DNA from 2 places in the Enterobacter huaxiensis genome. Region 1 is predicted to be linked to the other one. Evidence: predicted binding sites of a transcription regulator. Region 1 holds the regulator's gene; the other holds the start of a gene.
The links. Region 1 encodes LexA, which represses DNA repair genes until DNA is damaged. Its sites were predicted from a motif close to TNCTGTATGTACATACAGNA; they were not measured.

Region 1 (3,416 bases):
GCAGGCAGCCTGCCATACCTCCTGCAGCTGACCGCGTTGTCGCGCCCCGTAGGCCTGCCCGGAGTGCGCCTCAACGGCATAGGCGAAGCCATCAAGCGCGTAAGCCGTGAAGGTAAGCAGCGTCATCAGTACCGCATTGACCGCAACGATCTCAGGCCCAAGACGGGCGCCAAAGACCGTCAACGCGCCGAAACAGAGCTGAAGCAGGAGCGAGCGCAGCATGATGTCACGGTTAAGCGCCAGCAGCTTGCGGATGTTGCCGCGCCATGCGGTTTTCAGCATCGCGAGGGAGATGCCGCGCATGGCCAGCACGCGCCAGACCATCCACAGGCCGATGACAAACGTGCCGTATTCCGCAATGGCCGTCGCCAGCGCCGCGCCCCGCACGTTCATGTGCAGGCCCATCACCAGCCAGAGGTCGAGCACGATGTTCAGAAGGTTTCCCACTACCAGCAGGATAACCGGCGCGCGGGCATACTGAACGCCCAGCAGCCAGCCCAGCAGGACCAGGTTTGCCAGTGAGGCGGGTGCGCTGAGCCAGCGAATTTCGAGGAAGCGCCGCGCCTGCTCAAGTACCGCCTCGCTGCCGCCCACAATATGGAGTGCCAGATCGATCAGCGGCGTACGCAGCAATACGATTAAGGCGCCTGCGCCGAGCGCGAGAATGAGCGGCTGAACCAGCGCCCGCGCCAGGCGCAGCGGGTCTTTGGCGCCATACGCCTGTGCCGTCAGGCCTGTGGTGCTCATACGCAAAAAGAGCAGCAGCATAAAGAGGAAGCTGGTTGCCGTTGCGCCAATCGCTACGCCGCCCAGATAAACGGGTGAATCCAGATGACCAATGACCGCCGTATCCACCAGCCCCAATAGGGGAACGGTGATATTGGAGAAAATCATCGGCAGCGCAAGACGCCACAGTGCCTTATCAGAAGCCGTCAGCAGTGACATGAAAAATACCGGGAGTGGAAAGTCAATCAGGCTGCGGAGACCCGCAGCCTGTCAGGAAGAGATTACAGCCATTCACCGTTGCGGATAACACCCACTGCCAGACCTTCAATGGAGAAACTCTGTTCACGGAGATCCACCACGATAGGTGAGAATTCATTATTTTCTGGCAGAAGCTGTACCGTATTGCCCTGCTTTTTCAGGCGCTTAACGGTCACTTCGTCATCAATGCGCGCCACTACCACCTGGCCATTACGCACATCCTGCGTTTTATGTACCGCCAGCAGATCGCCATCGAGAATACCGATGTCTTTCATGGACATTCCGCTGACGCGCAGCAAGAAATCCGCACTCGGTTTGAACATGCCAGGATCGACCTGATAGTGTCCTTCGATATGCTGCTGTGCCAGCAGGGGTTCACCTGCGGCAACACGGCCAATTAGCGGGATACCCGTTTCTTCTTCCACCAGCAGGCGGATGCCGCGTGAAGCACCAGAAACAATCTCAATCACGCCTTTACGCGCCAGCGCTTTAAGGTGTTCTTCAGCAGCATTTGGAGAACGGAAGCCCAGACGCTGTGCGATTTCCGCACGCGTGGGTGGCATACCCGTCTGGCTGATGTGATCCCGGATGAGATCAAACACCTCTTGCTGCCTGGTCGTTAACGCTTTCATTCCGCCCCCTGGGTGTATATACAGTTATGCTGTGAGTATATACAGTCAAAGGCGAATTTGGAACCAAAAACTGCACAAAAAACCAGGGACTTAATTATTCTACGAGGCTCATCGGAAATGCGACCAAAGCAGCGTGACCCAGGTGATAGCCGCAGTGATAATCGCCAGTAACACAGCGGCAGACCCCATGTCTTTCGCGCGGCCTGAGAGCTCATGGAAATCCGAGCCAATCCGATCCACAACGGCCTCAATAGCGCTATTAAGAATTTCCACTATCATCACCAGAAGTACGGAACCGATGAGCAGTACGCGGGTAATAGCATCAACGTCAAGGAAACAGGCGATGATAACCGCGACGATAGCGGCAACGCCCTCCTGGCGAAATGCGGCTTCATTGACCCATGCGGCACGGAAACCTTTCCATGAATAGCCGGCAGCTTTGATGATTCGAGTAAACCCAGTGGTATTATTGGCCATTAATAGAACCTTTTATTGGAAATAGCGTCAGTAACTCTAGCAGCAGCGCGTTTCGCTGTAGCCGAAGTATGACGGGTAACAACAGAAATTTTGCGCGCTTTCTGTTATCCTTGCGCAGCAATTGCATTATTAACCAGAGGCTTTACATCGTTTATGTCCGGCTGGCCACGAATTTACTACAAATTACTTAATTTACCATTAAGCGTCCTGGTAAAAAGTAAGTCTATCCCAGCAGAACCCGCGCTGGAATTAGGGCTCGATACGTCGCGCCCTATTATGTACGTTTTGCCTTATAACTCTAAGGCAGACCTGTTGACGCTTCGCGCCCAGTGTCTGGCGCATGATTTACCCGACCCGCTTGAACCGCTGGAAGTCGATGGCACGCTGTTGCCACGCTACGTGTTTATCCACGGCGGGCCGCGCGTGTTCACCTATTACACGCCGAAAGAAGAGTCCATCAAGCTGTTCCATGACTACCTCGACCTGCACCGTAGCAATCCTGACCTGGATGTGCAGATGGTGCCGGTTTCCGTCATGTTTGGCCGCCGTCCGGGCCGCGAAAAGGGTGAAGAGAATCCACCGCTGCGCATGCTTAACGGCATCCAGAAATTCTTCGCGGTCTCCTGGCTTGGGCGCGACAGCTTTGTGCGCTTCTCCCCTTCCGTCTCCCTTCGCCGCATGGCGGACGAGCACGGGACCGATAAGATCATTGCGCAAAAACTGGCTCGCGTAGCGCGTATGCACTTCGCACGCCAGCGCCTGGCGGCCGTTGGGCCACGCCTTCCGGCGCGTCAGGATCTGTTCAACAAGCTGCTGGCCTCCAAAGCGATTGCTCGCGCGGTTGAAGACGAAGCGCGCAGTAAAAAGATTTCCCACGAGAAAGCACAGCAGAACGCCATTGCGCTGATGGAAGAGATCGCCGCGAACTTCTCCTACGAGATGATTCGTCTGTCCGATCGTATCCTGAGTTTTACCTGGAACCGTCTCTATCAGGGGATTAACGTCCATAACGCCGAGCGCGTGCGCCAGCTGGCGCATGACGGCCACGAGATTGTGTATGTGCCCTGCCACCGCAGTCACATGGACTATCTGCTGCTCTCCTACGTGCTTTACCACCAGGGCCTGGTACCTCCGCACATTGCGGCGGGTATCAACCTGAACTTCTGGCCAGCGGGCCCGATTTTCCGCCGCCTGGGTGCGTTCTTTATTCGTCGTACCTTCAAGGGCAACAAGCTCTATTCCACCGTATTCCGTGAATATCTGGGCGAGCTGTTCAGCCGTGGATATTCCGTTGAGTACTTCGTGGAGGGGGGCCGTTCTCGT
Region 2 (3,416 bases), 560 kb from region 1:
GAAGCGGGCGCGCTGGGCTTCAGCACGGACTTCATAGGCGCTCTGGCGCTGACTGTCCTGGGCGGTAATGGCCGCCAGACGTTTCTCTACCGCCGGGTTGTGTACGCGAGCCGAGTGGCGACGCGCCCGGATCGGCGCGCTCCATTCGGCAATCGCCGCCGTGTCTCCGCCGTTCAGCGCGTCGCGCAGCAGCGCCAGTTCCTCACATTTTTGCAGGGCGAAAGCAAACCAGCTTTTCACCTCCGCATCCAGGCGGGTTTCCACGCTCAGATCGATCGGGCTGTGCAGCAGGGAGCAGGACGAGGCTACCCACAGCTCACGTTTGCCGACGATGTCTTTAACTTGTGCGTATTTTTCGGTGAGATCGGCGCGCCAGACGTTACGGCCGTTAATCAGGCCGGCGGAAAGCAGCCAGTCCGCTGGCAAACGCTTGTGCAGCTCCGCCACATCATCTTTACCGTGAACCAGGTCAACGTGCAGGCCCTGCACAGGAAGCGCGGTGATAGTCTTGAGGTTCGGCGTCACGCCTTCGAAATAGGTGGTTAGCAGCAGCTTCACCTGACCGGTGAGCGCGTCATACGCTGGTTTAAAGGCATCGAGCCATTCCTGGGGCAGCTCGAGCACCAGCGCCGGTTCGTCGATTTGCACCCACTGAATGCCGCGTTTCCCCAGCTCAATCAGCACCTGCTTGTACACGGGCAGAATGTCGTTCAGCAGGCTGAGGCGGTCGAACTGTTCGCCTTTCACCTTGCCCAGCCACAGGTAGGTTACCGGCCCCAGCAGCACGGGCTTCACCTGGTGGCCCAGCGCCAGCGCTTCGTCTACTTCGTCCAGAAGCTGCGTCCAGGTCAGCCTGAACTGCTGACCTTTCACGAACTCCGGCACCATATAGTGATAGTTGGTGTTGAACCACTTGGTCATTTCCGCCGCTGCCGCAGGCTCACCCGTTGGCGCCCGGCCGCGGCCGATGCGGAACAGGGTATCGATATCTACCGATCCATCTTTGTTCTGATGACGAGCCGGCACGTTGCCAAGCAGCAGGCTGGTCGTCAGAACATGGTCGTACCAGGCGAAATCGCCTACCGGCAGCAGGTCAATCCCCGCCTGTTTTTGCTGGTCCCAGTGGCGGGCGCGCAGTTCGCGGCCTACGGCCAGCAGTTCATCACGGGTGGCGTTGCCTGCCCAGTAGCTTTCTTGCGCTTTTTTCAGCTCGCGACGCAGGCCAACGCGAGGGAAACCGAGAGTGTGATTGCGGATTGTCATGGTGTACCCCTTGTAGAAATTCGTTATTTAGACGTCCAGATGTTTACACATCTATAATTGGCAGGTACTGTATATTCCTCAAGCGCAATATGTTCATGGCGAAGTGAAGGACTTTCATGATCGAGATTAAACACCTGAAAACGTTACAAGCGTTGCGGAACTGCGGTTCTCTTGCGGCGGCCGCGGCCACGCTGCACCAGACCCAGTCTGCCCTTTCTCACCAGTTCAGCGATCTGGAACAACGCCTCGGCTTTCGACTTTTTGTGCGTAAGAGCCAGCCTCTGCGCCTTACGCCGCAGGGCGAGATCCTGCTGCAGCTGGCCAATCAGGTACTGCCGCAGATCGCCAGCGCGCTGCAGTCCTGCAACGAGCCGCAGCAAACCACTTTACGTATCGCTATTGAGTGCCACAGCTGTATTCAGTGGCTGACCCCCGCGCTTGAGAACTTCCGCCAGAAGTGGCCGCAGGTGGAGATGGACTTTAAATCCGGTGTGACCTTTGACCCGCAGCCGTCGCTTCAGCAGGGCGAGCTGGATCTTGTCATGACCTCGGACATTCTGCCGCGCAGCGGGCTGCACTATTCACCAATGTTTGATTTTGAAGTGCGCCTGGTGCTGGCCCCGGACCATCCGCTGGCGGCTAAAACGCGCATCACGCCGGAAGATTTAGCCACTGAAACGCTGCTAATTTATCCGGTGCAGCGCAGCCGTCTGGATATCTGGCGTCACTTCCTGCAGCCTGCGGGCATTAGCCCACAGCTGAAAAGCGTGGATAACACGTTGCTGTTGATTCAGATGGTGGCGGCCAGAATGGGCATCGCGGCGCTGCCGCACTGGGTGGTGGAGAGTTTTGAACGCCAGGGCCTGGTGGTGACCAAAACCCTGGGCGATGGGCTGTGGAGCCGGCTGTACTCCGCCGTGCGCGACGGCGAGCAGCGTCAGCCGGTGACGGATGCGTTTATTCGCTCAGCGCGGAACCACGCGTGCGACCATCTTCCGTTTGTGCGGAGCGCGGAGCGACCCAGCGGCGATGTACCCACAGCGAAGCCAGGATCACCGCTCCCCCAATAAGGAAGCTCGGCCAGTGCGGCTGCTCCTGCCAGATGGCAAGGTTAACCAGCAGCCCCGCAGGCACGTGCACGTTGTTCATGATCCCCAGCGTACCGGCGTCTACCTGCGTAGCGCCGTAGTTCCACATGAAGTATCCCAGCCCTGACGCCACCACGCCCAGCCAGACCAAAACGCTCCACTGCACGGTGGTGGTCGGCAGCTTCTGCGGGTTACCGAGCATAAACCACGCCGCCACGGCGACTATCGCCGCGCCCATATAAAACCACGCAAACGCGTTGTGCTGCGGCATCGGGCGGGTCTCCATCAGGCGCTTATAGCCAACCATGCCGATGGCAAAGCTGATGTTGGCGAGCTGGACGAACATCAGACCGGTCCAGAAGTGATCGCTCACCTTGTCGTAACGGATAATTGCCGCCCCCACCACCGCCAGCGCGGCGCTCAGCAGGTATCCCCAGCGCAGACGGCGCTTGCTGAGCAGATCGTATATCAGCGTGATATAGAGCGGCGTCAGTACGGTGAACAGCAGGAATTCCGAGACGGAAAGGTAGACGTAGGCCCGGAAGCTGAACAGGTACATGATGCCAAGCTGCATCGCGCCCACCAGCATATACAGCAGGATCGTTTTCAGCGATTGCCCGCGCGTGCGCAGGAACGGCAAGAACACCAGCGCCGCCAGCCCCACGCGCATCAGCACCGAGAAGTAGCTGTCGACCGAACCGGCAAGGTATTCGCCAATCAGGCTAAAGGAGAAGGCCCACAGGATGGTGGTGATAATGAGTAGCGCCACAATGCTTGTCTCTCAGAAAGAAGGACAGGCATTGTAGCGAACTCTTTAGTTGACAACTGAGCAATAAATAACCGAATGAAGATTATTCAAGGAACAGCTTGCGCAGATATTTCGGTACCGCATTGTCTGCGTTGGTGCCGATGACTTCCAGCTCCGGGTGCAGATCTTTCAGGCGCTGGTGCGCGTTTTCCATGATGCAGCCCTTGCCCGCCATGGAGAGCATCTCAGCATCGTTCATGCCGTCGCCAAAGGCGATGCAGTCTTTCAGCTCAAAGCCCAGGCGTTTCGCGACGGCT

Region 2: metR (HTH-type transcriptional regulator MetR) is a predicted target of LexA. The motif match lies at 1,329-1,348, and genes of this name have one in related genera.

What each region holds. Positions count from the first base shown of each region.
Region 1 covers NZ_CP043342.1:4,539,413-4,542,828, forward strand. The annotation lists gene dinF (MATE family efflux transporter DinF) at 1-945, opposite strand, end outside; gene lexA (transcriptional repressor LexA) at 1,008-1,616, opposite strand; gene D5067_RS21680 (diacylglycerol kinase) at 1,725-2,093, opposite strand; gene plsB (glycerol-3-phosphate 1-O-acyltransferase PlsB) at 2,247-3,416, shown strand, end outside.
Region 2 covers NZ_CP043342.1:197,748-201,163, reverse strand. The annotation lists gene metE (5-methyltetrahydropteroyltriglutamate--homocysteine S-methyltransferase) at 1-1,263, opposite strand, end outside; gene metR (HTH-type transcriptional regulator MetR) at 1,380-2,333, shown strand; gene D5067_RS00970 (carboxylate/amino acid/amine transporter) at 2,221-3,120, opposite strand; gene yigL (sugar/pyridoxal phosphate phosphatase YigL) at 3,203-3,416, opposite strand, start outside.